DNA from 2 places in the Thauera sp. DNT-1 genome. Region 2 is predicted to be linked to the other one. Evidence: predicted binding sites of a transcription regulator. Region 2 holds the regulator's gene; the other holds the start of a gene.

Region 1 (7,448 bases), 380 kb from region 2:
GACGAAGGCTGGCGCAGCGGCAGCCTCGCTGCCGAGCTGATCGCGCGCATCGTCGAGACCTGCTTCTACGAGCTCGACGCGCCGCCCGCGCGGGTGTGCAGCGAGGAGGTGCCGATCCCGTACGCCAAGCACCTCGAGGAGGCCGCCTTGCCTCAGGTGCCGAAGATCGTCGCCGCGGTGAAGGAGCTGCTGAATGTTTGAGTTCAAGCTGCCTTCGCTGGGCGCCGACATGGACGAAGGCAAGCTGCTGGAGTGGCTCGTGCGCCCTGGAGACAGGGTCGTGAAGGGTCAGGTCGTCGCCATCGTCGACACCTCCAAGGCGGCGGTGGATGTCGAGATCTGGCAGGACGGCACGGTGCATGAACTGCTCGTGGAGCCGGGGACGCGGATGGCGGTCGGCACGGTGATGGCGACGCTGCTGGAGCCCGGCGAGGCGCCGGCGGCGAAAAGGACGCGCACGAAGACCGTGAAGGCGGCTGCAGCGGCGGCGGTGCCGGTGGTCGAAGCGCCCGCGGCGAAACCCGCGCCGGACGTCTCGCCCGCGCCGGCCGGGCGCTTGCGCGTCTCGCCCGCCGCGCGCAAGCGCGCCGAGGCGCTGGGAGTGGAGCTTGCCGCGCTGTCGGGCAGCGGCCCGGGCGGCGCGGTCACGCTGGAGGACGTGGAGCGTGCCGTGGCGGTTGCACGACTGCCTGCTTCACCACCCGCGGCGACGCCAAGCCCGATCTCCGCTGCCGAGCGCCAGGCCGAGACCCGCCGCGCCATCGCCGCGGCGATGAGCCGCTCGAAGCGCGAGATCCCGCATTACTACCTGTTCGAAACCGTGCCGATGGCGCGCGCGCAGGACTGGCTCGGCCGCGCCAACGCGGGACGCCCGATCACAGAGCGCCTGCTGATGGCGGTGCTGCAGCTGAAGGCCGTTGCCTTGGCGCTGCGCAAGTACCCCGAGCTCAACGGCTTCCACCGCGACGGCCAGTTCGTCGCCGCGCAGGGCATCCACGTCGGCGTCGCCATCTCGCTGCGCCAGGGCGGCCTGATCGCCCCGGCGCTGCACGACGTGGACCACAAGCCGCTGGATGTGCTGATGCGCGAGCTCGCCGACCTGGTCAGGCGCACGCGTGCCGGTTCGCTGCGCAGCTCGGAGATGGGCGATCCGACGGTCACCGTCACCAATCTCGGCGAGCAGGGCGTGGAGGCGGTGGCGGGCGTGATCTATCCGCCCCAGGTCGCCCTCGTCGGCTTCGGCCGCATCGCGCTGCGGCCCTGGGTGCGCGAGGACCGCGGCGAGCTGTGCGTGATGCCCGTCGTCACCGCCAGCCTCGCCGCCGATCATCGCGTCTCCGACGGCCACCGCGGCGCGCTGTTCCTCGCCGAGCTGCGCGAGCTGCTGCAGCGGCCGGAGGAACTGTGAACTCCCATTCCGGACGGAACCGCCATGGACGACACCGAACTGCGCAGCATCGTCATCGCAACGCTGAAGGAAATCGCTCCGGAAATCGAGGAGGCCGGGCTGCGCCCCGAGCGCCCGCTGCGCCAGCAGGTCGACCTCGATTCGATGGACTGGCTGAACTTCCTGGTCGGTCTTGCCGGGCGGCTGGCGGTCGAGATTCCCGAGGCGGACTATCGCAAGCTCGCGACGGTGAATGACCTGGTCGCGTACCTGCGCGACGCGCGCCGGCGAGCCGGCTGAGCCCGACGACGATCGCCCGAACGGCCGCAAACGTCCGGCCGGTGCCGACCCCGCTCTCGGCGCGCGCCACCTGCGTCAGGATGCGTGCGGCCGGCCTCGATGCCCGGCCGCGTCGGCGTCGTCTTCGTGTCCCCGCCGCGCAAACTCGCGCTGCATCCTCGCCAGCTTGCGCAGGCCCTCGACGACGCGCCGGCTCATCGAGCCCGCAGCCATCCTGCCCTGCTCGTCCGGCACGCCCGCCGCCACGCCGGTGAGCAGCTCCACCGCCTCGTCGGCGTCGGCCACCGCCCACACGGCGAAGCGCCCGGCCCGCACCGCCTCGACCACGTCGTCGCGCAGCATCAGGTGGCAGACGTTGGCGCGCGGAATCAGCACGCCCTGGCGGCCGTCGAGACCGCGCACCGCGCACAGGTCGAAGAAGCCCTCGATCTTCTCGTTGATCCCGCCTACCGGCTGCACGACGCCGAACTGGTTCACCGAACCGGTCACGGCGAGCGACTGCTTCACCGCCACGCCCGAGAGCGCCGAGAGCAGGGCCACCAGCTCGGCGAGCGAGGCGCTGTCGCCCTCGACGCCACCGTAGGACTGCTCGAACACCAGGCTCGCCTTGAGCGAGAGCGGCAGCATCCAGCCGAAGCGTGCGGCGAGGAAGGCGGACAGGATCAGCACGCCCTTGGAGTGGATCGGCCCGCCGAGCTTGACCTCGCGCTCGATGTCGATGACCTCGCCGGCGCCGGCGCGCACCGTGGCGGTGATGCGCTGCGGGTGGGCGAAGCTGTCTTCGCCGAGCGGCACCACCGCCAGGCCATTGACCTGGCCGACGTGGCTGCCCGCGGTGTCGATCAGCCACTGCCCGCGCAGGATCTGGTCGAGGTGGCCGAGGCGGATGCGTTCGTGGCGGCGCCGGTGGGCCGCGATCGCGGCGTCCACATGCTCGCACTCGATGCGCGCGGCGCCGGCGGCGAGGGCGAAGTGGGCCGCCTCGCGCAGGCGGTCGTCGAGCGGCTGGGTGCGCGCGCTCAGGCGCTCGGCGTCGGCGGCGAGGCGCGCCGCGTGCTCGATCAGGCGCGCCAGCGCCGGCGCCGACAAGGGCGGCAGGCCGGCGCGGCGCGCCAGGGTGGCGAGCAGGCAGGCGTAAGCGGCGGTGTTGTCCGCGGAGCGTTCGATCTCGCTCTCCATGTCGGCGTTGATGCGGAACAGCGCGGCGAACTCGGGATCGTAGCGGCCGAGCAGGTAGTAGGTCAGGCGATCGCCGATCAGCACCACCTTGAGCTCGAGCGGCATCGGCTCGGGCTCGAGCTGCACCGAGCCGGTCACCCCGATCAGCTCCGAGAGCGACTCGATGCGCAGGCGTGCGGATTTGAGCGCGCGCTTGAGCCCCTCCCAGGCGAAGGGCTGGGACAGCAGCTTGAGCGCATCGAGCACCAGGAAGCCGCCGTTGGCGCGGTGCAGGGCGCCGGCGCGGATCAGGGTGAAGTTGCTCACCAGGGTGCCCATGTGCACCAGGTGGTCGATGCGGCCGACCAGGTTCTGCAGCGTGGGGTGGTCTTCGTACACCATCGGTCGGGTGCCGTCGGCGGGGTTGGCGACGAGCAGGTTCACCAGATAGCGCTGCACGCTGATGCTGCCGGTGTAGGTCAGCGTCTCGCTGTCCTCGTCGGCGTGCGGCGTCGCGCGCAGCGACTCGCCGCTGGCGACGACGTCGGCGAGCACCGCGTCCAGATGCGCGCACACCTCGGGCAGGTCTGCGTGACGCGCCTTCAATTCGTCGACCATGTGGGTGACGGTGGCGCGGATCGCCTCGCGCCCGGCGTCGCGGATGCGGTTCTGCAGCTCGTGCCGCCAGCGCGGGAAATCGCCCATCAGGCGGTGCAGGCGCTCGTGCAGCGCGCGGATGTGCTCGCCGAGCTCGTGCTGGCGTGCCTCGGGCAGCTGCTCGAATTCTTCCTGCGTGAGCGTGCTGCCCTCGTCCTTCATCGGCAGGAAGGCGAAGCCGTGCGGGGTGCGCAGCAGCGCGACGCCGAGCTTCTGGGCCTCGTCGCCGAGGCTGCGCAAGGCGCTCTCCTCGCGCGTCTTGGCCTCCTCCTGCAGGGCCTCGATGCGGTTGCGGTGCTCCTCGCTCTCGAACACCGCGCCGATCGCCGGCACCAGCTCCTCGACGAAGCGGGCCAGATCGTCGCGCAGCGCCGGGCCGCGCCCGCAGGGCAGGCGCAGCAGCCGAGGCTGGGCGGCGTTGGCGAAGTTCCATGCGTAGCACCAGTCCGCGGGTGCATCGCCGCGGCCGCGCGTGTCCTCGAGCAGGCGGCGGACGAGCTCGTGGCGGCCGCTGCCGGGGTCGCCGAGCACGAAGAGGTTGTAGCCCTCGGCGCGGATGTCGAGGCCGAGCCGGATCGCGTCGACCGCGCGGCCGTGGAGGCGGGCGACGTCGAGCTCGGGCAGTTGGGCGGAGGTTTCGATGCCGAGCGCTGCCGGGTCGCAGCGGGTCGCCAGGCGCTCGACGGGCAAGGGGGCCGGCGGCGTGAGCGGAGCGGACATGGGCGCGCCTCCTGCGCTTGGGGTTCTTCTGCGAGTCATCTTAACCCCGGGGCGGGGCGGCGGACCAAGCGGGGAGGAATGCGCGGGGCGGGCACCGTGCGCCCACGGGAGGAGGGGGCACGAACGTGCGAGAGCCGCAGGCGCGAGGGAGACGACGCTGCTGCGGGCGAGGCCTCGTTTACCTCACCCGGAACGGCAGGTTCGCCGTCCCTGCCTTGCCCTCGCGGTCGCGCACGGTGATGAAGAGGCGGTAGGCGCCGGGCTGCGCCGGGGCGACGAAGCTCACGCTGGCGGCATCGGCGTGCAGCACGCGCACGTCGATGCGCGTGGGCGGGGTCTCGGCATCGCCGCCCTTGCGCAGGTCGGTGGCCTCGGCGTGCACGGCCCACTCGGCGGCGAGCGCGCTGCCGTCGTGGGCGACCGCGTCGATGCCGGCGGAGATCTCCGCGCCGGCGGCGAACTCGTCCGCGCCGATGCCGATGCCGCGGATGCGCGGTGCGGGCCGAGGCTGCGGCCGCCCCCAGGCGGCGGCGAGAGCGTCGCTCATCGCGGTGGGGCTACCGTCGGCGAGCAGCAGTCCGTGCCAGGTCGCGGTCTGTTCCTGCTTCGCGCCCCACAGGAAGGGGAAGACGCCGCGGATCTGCGCCTGCTGGTCGAGGAAGGCGAGGGCCTCGGTGAAGAAGCGCGCCTTCTCGGTGCTGGTGAGCTCGACCGGCGCGCCCCAGGGCTTGCGCCCGGCCTGCCACTGCCCGAGCGGGCCGAGCTCGGCGACCACCACCGGCTTGGCGATGCCGGCCGCGCGCAGGCGCTGCGGCAGGTCGAACACCGCACCGGCGTAGACGTTGATGCCGAGCAGCTCGACGTTGGGGCAGCAGCCGGCGAGTGCGCGGAAGGCGTCCATGCCGGTGTCGGCGACCACCATCATGGTGGGGTGGTCGGGGTCGAGCGCGCGGATGCGCGCGGCCAGCCGGTCGACCGCGCGCCACAGCGGCAGCGGGTCGGCGACCCCGGTCTCGATCTCGTTGCCCACGCCCCAGGCGAGCAGGGCAGGGTGCTTGCGGTGGCGGGCGACGAAGTCGAGCAGGGCGTCTTCCTGTGCGCGCACGGCGCGCGCGTCGGCGTAGTCGAAACCGTGGCGCGGGTGCTCCAGCCACAGCCCCATCACCACCTTCAGGCCGAGGCGGTGCGCCTCGTCGAGCACCCAGGCGTCGGACTGGCGGTACACGCGCACGACCTTGGCGCCGGCGGCGGCGAGGCGGGCGAGGCTGGCGCGGTCGCCCTCGAAGGCGGCGCCCTTCCATCGTGCGTCCATGGAGGCGGCGAGGGGGGGAGGTTGGCGTTGGGCGTGGAGGGGCGCCGCGGCGAGCGCCATCACGGCGCAGAAAAAAGTTAACAGGAAGCGCACTTGAAATCCTCTGGACCCGTCCCTATTATTAGCACTCGTTGGCGTCGAGTGCTAACAAGCCTCGATCGACGGGTGCAAGCCCGTCCATCGCCACAGCAGATCCTTTTCCTGCGGACTGGTTCCGCGTGTTTCATCAACCCAGACAGTTGAACCTCAGTTAGGAGAGAACTCGATGAAGATTCGTCCCCTGCATGATCGTGTGATCGTCAAGCGCCTCGAAGCCGAACGCAAGACCGCCAGCGGCATCGTGATCCCGGACAGCGCCGGCGAGAAGCCCGATCAGGGCGAAGTCCTCGCGGTCGGCAACGGCAAGATCCTCGACGACGGCAAGGTCCGTCCGATGGCCGTCAAGGTCGGTGACAAGGTGCTGTTCGGCAAGTACGCCGGCCAGACCGTGAAGGTCGAAGGCGACGAACTCCTCGTGATGCGCGAGGAAGACATCATGGGCGTGGTCGAGGCCTGAGCCTCCCCCGCACCGATCAACCCTAATCGAAACGATTCCGGAGTTCTGAAGAATGGCAGCTAAAGAAGTCAAGTTTGGTGATTCCGCCCGCGAGCGCATGGTCGCCGGCATCAACATCCTCGCCAACGCGGTCAAGGTGACCCTGGGCCCGAAGGGCCGCAACGTCGTGCTCGAGCGCTCGTTCGGCGCCCCGACCGTGACCAAGGACGGCGTCTCCGTCGCCAAGGAAATCGAGCTGAAGGACAAGTTCGAGAACATGGGCGCGCAGATGGTCAAGGAAGTCGCTTCCAAGACCTCGGACATCGCCGGTGACGGCACCACCACCGCGACCGTGCTGGCGCAGTCGATCGTGCGCGAAGGCATGAAGTTCGTCGCCGCCGGCATGAACCCGATGGACCTCAAGCGCGGCATCGACAAGGCCGTCGTCGCCACCATCGACGAGCTCAAGAAGCTGTCGAAGCCCTGCTCGACCAACAAGGAGATCGCCCAGGTCGGCTCGATCTCGGCCAACTCCGACAGCGACATCGGCGACATCATCGCCCGTGCGATGGACAAGGTCGGCAAGGAAGGCGTGATCACCGTCGAAGACGGCAAGTCGCTGCAGAACGAACTCGACGTGGTCGAGGGCATGCAGTTCGACCGCGGTTACCTGTCGCCCTACTTCATCAACAACCCGGACAAGCAGGTTGCCATCCTCGAGCAGCCCTTCGTCCTGCTCTTCGACAAGAAGATCTCCAACATCCGCGACCTCCTGCCGGTGCTCGAGCAGGTCGCCAAGTCGGGCCGTCCGCTGCTGATCATCGCCGAGGACGTCGAAGGCGAAGCGCTCGCCACCCTGGTGGTGAACAACATCCGCGGCATCCTCAAGACCTGCGCCGTCAAGGCCCCGGGCTTCGGCGACCGTCGCAAGGCCATGCTGGAAGACATCGCCATCCTGACCGGCGGCCAGGTCATCGCCGAAGAAGTCGGCCTGACCCTCGAGAAGGCCACCCTGGACGACCTCGGCCAGGCTGCCCGCATCGAAGTCGGCAAGGAAAACACCATCATCATCGACGGCGCCGGCCAGGCCGACCGCATCGAGGCGCGCGTCAAGCAGATCCGCGTGCAGATCGAGGAAGCCAGCTCCGACTACGACCGCGAGAAGCTGCAGGAACGCGTGGCCAAGCTGGCCGGCGGTGTTGCGGTGATCAAGGTCGGTGCCGCCACCGAAGTCGAGATGAAGGAGAAGAAGGCCCGCGTCGAGGACGCCCTGCACGCCACCCGCGCTGCGGTGGAAGAGGGCATCGTCCCCGGCGGCGGCGTCGCGCTGCTGCGTGCCCGCGCCGCGCTGGGCGAGCTCAAGGGCGACAACCACGACC
Region 2 (7,448 bases):
GGTGTCGGGCCGCCTCGACCACCCCAATATCATCCGTATCCACGATGCCTCGATCGAGCCCGACGAGGCCTACGTGGTGATGGAGTACTTCCCGGGCGGCTCGCTGGAGCGCTACTGCAGCTTCCAGAACCTGCTGCCCATCCATCGCACGATCGGGATCGTGTTCAAGTGCTGCATGGCGCTCGACCACGCTTACCGCCAGGGCATCGTGCACCGCGACATCAAGCCGGCGAACATCCTGGTCGACGAGCAGGACAACGTGAAGATCACCGACTTCGGCCTCGCGCTCAACATCAACAAGAAGCTCGACACCGACTCGACCTTCATCATGGGCGTAGGCTCCCCGGCCTACATGAGCCCGGAGCAGATCAAGGGCTATCCGCTCAACCAGAAGACCGACCTGTATTCGCTCGGCGTGCTGCTGTTCCACATGCTGACCGGGCGGCTGCCCTTCCGCGCGAGCAATCCGGCGCAGCTCGTCTATAAGATCATCAACGCCGATCCGCCCTCGGTCTCGCAGCTCAACCCGGACGTGCCCGAGCAGATGGACGCGGTAATCCGCAAGGCGCTCGAGAAGGACCTCTACTCGCGCTACCGCAACGGCGCGGAGTTCGCCAAGGACCTCGCCGCGGTCCGCTACCAGATCCTCGACGAAGGTCACGTGCACCACGACGCCGAGCGCTTCGCGCGCCTGCGCAAACTGGCCTTCTTCACCGAGTTCGAGGACGTGGATCTGTGGGAGGTGATGCGGATCTGCGCCTGGCGCAAGGTCGGCAGTGACCTCGGCCTGATGCGCGAGGGCGACCTCGATCAGCGCTTCGGGATCGTGCTCGAGGGCAAGGTCGAGCTCTCCATCGGCGGGCGGCGGGTGCTGGAGGTGGGGCCGGGCGAGGTTTTCGGCGAGCAGGCCTGGCTCGACCAGCTCGAGCACAAGCAGCTGCTGAGCGCGGTGTCGCTCGACGAGCTCAGCTATCTCGAAGTCAACCCCGCCGCGCTCGCGCTTGCGAGCGAGGAAGTGCTGGAGCGCTTCCGTCGCCAGCTTGGCACCGTCGCCGTGCGCCGGCTTGCGGCGGTGTCGCGCCAGGCGGCCGAGCACGCCCCCGCGGCGGTGCGTGCGGTGCGCGCGGCGCCGGTCGTGCACGACCTGCAGATCGTCGACTACTGAATGAATTGCGGGTGGAGTCCGCCCGCACCCGCCTGAATCCCTCCGAGCCGGGCTGTTTCGGCCAGCCCGTGCGGGCGGGCATCGCTGCTACTGCCCGGCGCCGAGCGTGCGTGCGCGCTCGAGTGCGGCGCTGCGCGCGGCGGCGTCCGGCGCGGCGATCTCCAGCCAGTTGCCCAGGTGCTTGCGCACCAGCGCGGCCAGCGCCTTGATCCAGGCGTCGCGCTCGTTCAGGCAGGGGATGTAGTGGAAGGCCTGGCCGCCCTTCTCCAGGAAGGCTTCCTTGCACTCGAGCGCGATCTCCTCCAGCGTCTCCAGGCAGTCCGCGACGAAGCCCGGGCACATCACGTCGACGCGGCGCACGCCCTCGGCGGCGAGCTGTTCCAGGGTGGGCTGGGTGTAGGGCTTGAGCCATTCTGCCTTGCCGAAGCGCGACTGGAACGTGACCAGTACGCGCTCGCGTGCCACGCCGAGGCCTTCGGCGACGAGGCGGCCGGTCTTGTGGCACTCGCAGTGATAGGGGTCGCCGAGATCGAGCGAGCGCCGCGGCACGCCGTGGAAGCTCAGCAGCAGGCGCTCGGGCTCGCCGTTGGCCGCCCAGTGCTCGCGCACGCTCTTCACCAGCGCATCGATGTAGCCAGGGTCGTCGTGGAAATTGCGCACGAAGCGCATCTCGGGCTGGTTGCGCCAGCGCGCCAGGCTGCGGCCGACCTCGTCGACCACGGTGGCGGTGGTGCTCGCGGAATACTGCGGGTACATCGGCACCACCAGGATGCGGGTGCAGCCGCGCGCGCGCATCGCGTCCAGGGTGTCGCCGATCGCGGGTGCGCCGTAGCGCATCGCGTAATCGATGTCGAGCCCGTCGTAGCCGTCCTTGGCGAGATAGCCGGCGAGCAGCTTGGTCTGACGTACGGTGTGCACCAGCAGCGGTGAGCCCTCGTCGGTCCAGATGCTGGCGTATTTCTGTGCCGAGGCCTTGGGCCGCGTGTTGAGGATGATGCCGTTGAGGATCGGCCACCACACCAGGCGCGGGATCTCGACCACGCGCGGGTCGGAAAGGAACTGCTTGAGGTAGGGACGCAGCGCGGCGGCGGTGGGGGCGGCGGGGGTGCCCAGGTTGACCAGCAGCACGCCGGTGCGCGGCGTGCTGTCGTGACGGTGGATCGGTTCGGGCCGGTAACGGGGCATCGTGGTCCTCGGGTGGGGGCGTGCGCACGGCAAGGCAGGCGCACGCCGGAATCAGTGCTTGGAGGAGAGGGCGTTCGAGAGCAGCCGGGCGGTGATGTCGACGATCGGGATCACGCGGTCGTAGGCCATGCGGGTGGGGCCGATGACACCGAGCGAGCCGACCACCTGGCCGTCGACCTCGTAGGGCGCGGTGATCACGCTGCAGCCGTCGAGCGGGGCGAGGCCGGATTCGCCACCGATGAAGATCTGCACGCCCTCGGCGCGGTTGGACAGGTCGAGCAGCTGGAGCAGGCCGGTGCGCTGCTCGAAGAGCCTGAAGAGCTCGCGCAGCTGCGACATGTTGCTCGACAGGTCCTCGACGTCGAGCAGCTTGGTTTCGCCCGAAAGTACGTAGCTCGCCGCGTTGTCTTCGGCGGCTTCCGAGCCGGCGTCGACGGTCGCGGTCATCAGTTCGCTCATGTCGCTGCGCAGCTGGCGCAGCTCGTCGCCGAGGCGGCGGCGGATCTCCTCGAAGGACAGGCCGGCGAAGTGCTCGTTGAGGTAGGCGGCAGCGCCGTTTAGCTCGGTCGGCGTGTAGGCGCGCCGGGTGATCAGCAGGCGGTTCTGCACGTCGCCGCCGGTGGTGACGATGATCAGCAGGATGCGATTTTCGGCCAGGCTGATGAACTCGAACTGGCGGATGCGCACCGCGTCCTTGCGCGGTGCCACCACCACGCCGGCGAACTGGGTGAGTTCGGAGAGCAGGTGCGAGGCCGAGCTGATCAGGCGCTGCGGCTGGTTGGGCAGCAGCTGGCCTTCGAGGGCGCGCACGCGGGCGTTCTCGAGCGGCTGCACGGTGAGCAGCGAGTCGACAAAGAAACGATAGCCGAGCGCGGTCGGGATGCGGCCTGCCGAGGTGTGCGGGCTGGCGATGAAGCCCATCTCCTCGAGGTCGCTCATCACGTTGCGCACCGTCGCCGGCGACAGCTCCAGACCGGAATAGCGCGACAGCGCGCGCGAGCCGACCGGCTGGCCGTCCGCGATGTGGCGTTCGATCAGGGTCTTGAGGAGGATCTGGGAGCGTGCGTCGAGCGGATTCATGGCTGCCTGGAGTCGAGAGGCCGATTCTATTGAAGCACGCCCGCGCTGGCCACTGCGGGCCACCGCGCGCGGGCGCGGCGGTGTCAAGCGCGGGGACGATTGTGGTTTAATCGGCGCCCATGAGCACGCCATTCCGCACGCTTGCCCTCATCGGCAAATATCAGAGCCCCGACGTGGCCGAGTCGGTGCTGTCGATCGCCCGCTTCCTGCGCGATCGCGGCCTTGCGGTGTTGATCGAGCAGGGCACCGCGAGTTCCATCGGCGGCGCCCACGACTTCCCGGTGGCAAGCTACGAGCATATCGGCGCGAGCGCCGACCTCGCGGTGGTGATCGGCGGCGACGGCACCATGCTGCACACCGCGCGCCGGCTGATCGAGCACGGCGTCCCGCTGGTGGGCGTCAACCTCGGCCGCCTCGGCTTCCTCACGGACATCGCGCGCAGCTCGGCCACCGAGCGCCTCGCCGAGATCCTCGACGGCGCCTTCACCGCCGAGGACCGTTTCATGCTCGACGTCGAGGTGCTGCGCGGCGGCGCACGCGTGTTCCACACGCTCGCCCTCAACGACGTGGTGGTGAACAAGGGCGAGCTCGGGCGCATGATCGAGTTCGAGCTGTCGATCGACGAGGAGTTCGTCTACACCCAGCGCTCGGACGGCATGATCGTATCCACCCCCACCGGCTCGACCGCCTACGCGCTGTCGGCCAACGGCCCGATCCTGCACCCGAGCGTGGGCGGGATCGCGCTGGTGCCGCTGTGCCCGCACGCGCTCACCGCACGCCCGATCACGCTGCCCGACTCCTGCCGCATCGACATCGTGCTGCTGCCGCCGCACGACGCCCGGGTGCACTTCGATGGCCAGACCCGTTTCGACCTGCGCGCGGGCGACTGCGTGCGCATGACACGCTCGAGCCGCAGCTTGCGCCTGCTGCATCCCGAGGGCTATTCCTACTTCGCGATGCTGCGCCAGAAGCTGCACTGGAGCGCGGCGCCGAGGGTGTGAGCGCACCCGCCGCCCGATCTCCGCGCCGCCACTCCTCAGGCCCCGTCGTCCCGTCCCAACCCCACCCGCGACCGCCGCTGCCATGCTCCGCCGCCTGACCATCCGTGACTTCGTCATCGTCGATCGCCTCGACCTCGAATTCGCCGCCGGCTTCGGTGCGCTGACCGGGGAGACCGGCGCCGGCAAGTCGATCCTGCTCGATGCGCTCGGGCTCGCGCTCGGCGGGCGCGGCGAGGCAGCCATGGTGCGCAGCGGCCGCGAGCGCGCCGACGTGGCCGCCGAATTCGACCTGCCCGCCGGCGAGGGACTCGCTGCCTGGCTCGTCGAGCAGGAACTGCCCGCCGACGAGGGCATGCTGATCCTGCGCCGCACGATCGATATGGGCGGCCGCAGCCGCGCGTGGATCAACGGCGTGGCGGCCACGCTCGCTCAGCTGCGCGCCGCCGGCGAGTGGCTGGCCGACATCCATGGTCAGCACGCCCACCACGCGTTGCTGCGCACCGACGCGCAGCGTGCCCTGCTCGACGCCCAGGCGGGCGCGGGGGCGCTGGTCGCCGAGGTGGCCGCGCGCCACCGCGAGTGGCAGCGCCTGCTGCGCCTGCAGCGCGAAGCGGAGGCCGACTCGGCGAGCTCGGCGCGCGAGCGCGAGCTGCTCGCCTGGCAGCTGCGCGAGCTCGAGCAGGTCGGCTTCGACATCGAGGAATGGGCGGAGATCAATGCCGAGCACGCTCGCCTGGCCCACGCCGCGAGCCTGATCGAGGGGGCGGAGGCGGCGGTGGTGGCGCTCGGCGAGGGTGAACTTGCGGTGTGCTCCGTGCTGGGCCGCCTCGACGGCCGCATCGCCGCGCTGGCCGACTTCGACGCCGGGCTGGCGGATGTGCGCGAACTGATCTCCGCCGCCGCCATCCAGGCCGACGAGGCCCTGCACGCCCTGCGCCGCTATCGTGACCGGCTCGACCTCGATCCGGGACGTCTCGCCGAGCTCGAGCGCCGCATTGCCGCGGTCATGGAGGCGGCGCGCAAGTATCGCGTCCAGCCCGAGGAGCTGCCCGCGCTCGCGCAGCAGTGGCGCGAGCGCCTGGACACATTGGAAGCGACCGCCGATCCGGCGCGCCTTGCCGCGGCGGCGCAGGCGGCGCGGGCCGCCTTCGAGTCCGTCGCGGCCGAGCTCACCGCGGCGCGCCTCCCCGCCGCGCGCCGGCTGTCGGAGGAGATCGCCGCCGCGATGCAGGACCTGGCGATGGCGGGTGGCCGCTTCGAGGTCGCGCTCACACCTTGCGCACCCTCCGCGGCAGGCGTCGAGGAGGTGGAGTTCCGTGTTGCCGCGAATGCCGGCCAGCCGCTGCGCAGCCTCGCCAAGGTGGCTTCCGGCGGCGAACTGTCGCGCATCGGGCTGGCCATCCAGGTCATCACCAGCCGCGACAGCGCGGTGCCCACGCTGATCTTCGACGAAGTGGACGTGGGCATCGGCGGTCGCGTCGCCGAGATCGTCGGCAAGCTGCTCGCCCGCCTCGGGCAGGATCGCCAGGTGCTTTGCGTCACCCACCTGCCCCAGGTGGCGGCCTGCGCGGACTGGCAGTGGCGCATCGCCAAGCGCGAGCAGGGCGGCGAGACGCTGAGCGAGGTCGCGCCGCTCGACGACGCGGCGCGGGTGGAGGAGGTCGCGCGCATGCTCGGCGGCGTGAATATCACCGCGACCACCCGCGAACACGCGGCCGAGATGCTCGGCCGGCGCTGATTTTCGCGTCGTCCACACGCCCTCGGCGCTGGCGCGCATCCGTCGCGTTGCCTCGGTCTGGCGCGGCTTCAGTCCTTCTCGCGCCCGAGGTTGGGGCAGTTCTCGCGCTGGCAGTCGGCGTAGATGTAGAGCGCGTGCTCGCGGATCGCGAAGCCGCGTTCGAGCGCGATCTGGTTCTGCCGACGTTCGATCTCGGCGTCGAAGAACTCCTCGACCTTGCCGCACTGCATGCACACCAGATGGTCGTGATGGCCGCCTTCGGCGAGTTCGAACACCGCCTTGCCCGACTCGAAGTAGTGGCGCTCGAGCAGTCCGGCCTGCTCGAACTGCGTCAGTACGCGGTAGACCGTGGCCAAGCCGATGTCCATGCCTTCGTTCATCAACGTGCGGTATACATCCTCCGCGGTCAGGTGGCGCTGCTCCGAGCTCTGGAAGAGGTCGAGGATCTTCAGGCGGGGGTAGGTCGCCTTCAGGCCGATGCTTTTCAGGTTCCTGGAGTTGTCGGACATGGGCTCTGGATGAGGTTGACTTGCGGGAGATCGGGTTGCGGGAGCCTGCGAAGGCCGTTTGGCCGACCGTTGTCCAGGGACTCGCGGGAGGTCGATGCCAGCCCGTTACGGTGTGCGCCGCAGCAGGCAGGAGCCCCCGCGGGCAGTCTCCGGCAATGGCGGTCGAGCGCCGTCGATCGCGGCTATGTTATATTTTTTGCCCCTAACTGAGAACTGCGACCCCGGTCGCATCCCGGCGCCCACTCTCCCATGCGTTCCCTCCTCGCTGCGCTCATCGTCTCTTCCGGCCTGCTTGCAGGCTGCTCCTTCGACTCCGTTGTCGGCCTGGTCGACCCCTACCGGATCGACATCCGCCAAGGCAATTACGTCGACCAGGAGATGGTCGCGCAGCTTCGCCGCGGCATGACCCGCGACCAGGTGCGCTACGTGCTCGGCTCCCCCCTGGTGGTCGACATGTTCCGCAAGGACCGCTGGGATTACGTCTATCGCTTCCGCCCGGGCAGTGGCGAGGCGCAGCAGCGCGTGATCTCGCTGTTCTTCACGGGCGACGTGCTCGACCGCATCGAGGGCGACGTCGCTGCCGCCTCGGGTACGCCCGCCGCGGCGGCGCAGGAGCGCTCGCGCGTGGTCGAGATCCCCCCCGCCAGCGCGCGCTGAGGCGGCGCCCGGGTTCATCCCGGGTCGGCCGTCCGCGCCGGCCCATTGATGCAGGAAAACAATCCGATGTCCCAGATTCGAGTCGCGATCGCCGGTGCCTCCGGGCGCATGGG

Evidence for each region. The regulator HrcA, encoded in region 2, represses chaperone genes, less so after heat shock. The targets are predictions, from matches to a motif close to TNTTAGCACTCNNNGNCNNNGAGTGCTAANA.
Region 1: groES (co-chaperone GroES) is a predicted target of HrcA. The motif match lies at 5,654-5,684, and genes of this name have one in related genera.

The regions. Positions count from the first base shown of each region.
Region 1 covers NZ_AP043752.1:4,227,761-4,235,208, forward strand. Annotated here, with positions in the region: gene ACZ5PP_RS19435 (alpha-ketoacid dehydrogenase subunit beta) at 1-201, shown strand, start outside; gene ACZ5PP_RS19440 (dihydrolipoamide acetyltransferase family protein) at 194-1,408, shown strand; gene ACZ5PP_RS19445 (acyl carrier protein) at 1,433-1,687, shown strand; gene ACZ5PP_RS19450 (Lon protease family protein) at 1,763-4,222, opposite strand; gene ACZ5PP_RS19455 (glycoside hydrolase 5 family protein) at 4,401-5,534, opposite strand; gene groES (co-chaperone GroES) at 5,800-6,090, shown strand; gene groL (chaperonin GroEL) at 6,143-7,448, shown strand, end outside.
Region 2 covers NZ_AP043752.1:53,035-60,482, forward strand. Annotated here, with positions in the region: gene ACZ5PP_RS00245 (serine/threonine protein kinase) at 1-1,165, shown strand, start outside; gene hemH (ferrochelatase) at 1,253-2,350, opposite strand; gene hrcA (heat-inducible transcriptional repressor HrcA) at 2,402-3,430, opposite strand; gene ACZ5PP_RS00260 (NAD kinase) at 3,550-4,431, shown strand; gene recN (DNA repair protein RecN) at 4,514-6,169, shown strand; gene fur (ferric iron uptake transcriptional regulator) at 6,238-6,678, opposite strand; gene ACZ5PP_RS00275 (outer membrane protein assembly factor BamE) at 6,928-7,335, shown strand; gene dapB (4-hydroxy-tetrahydrodipicolinate reductase) at 7,402-7,448, shown strand, end outside.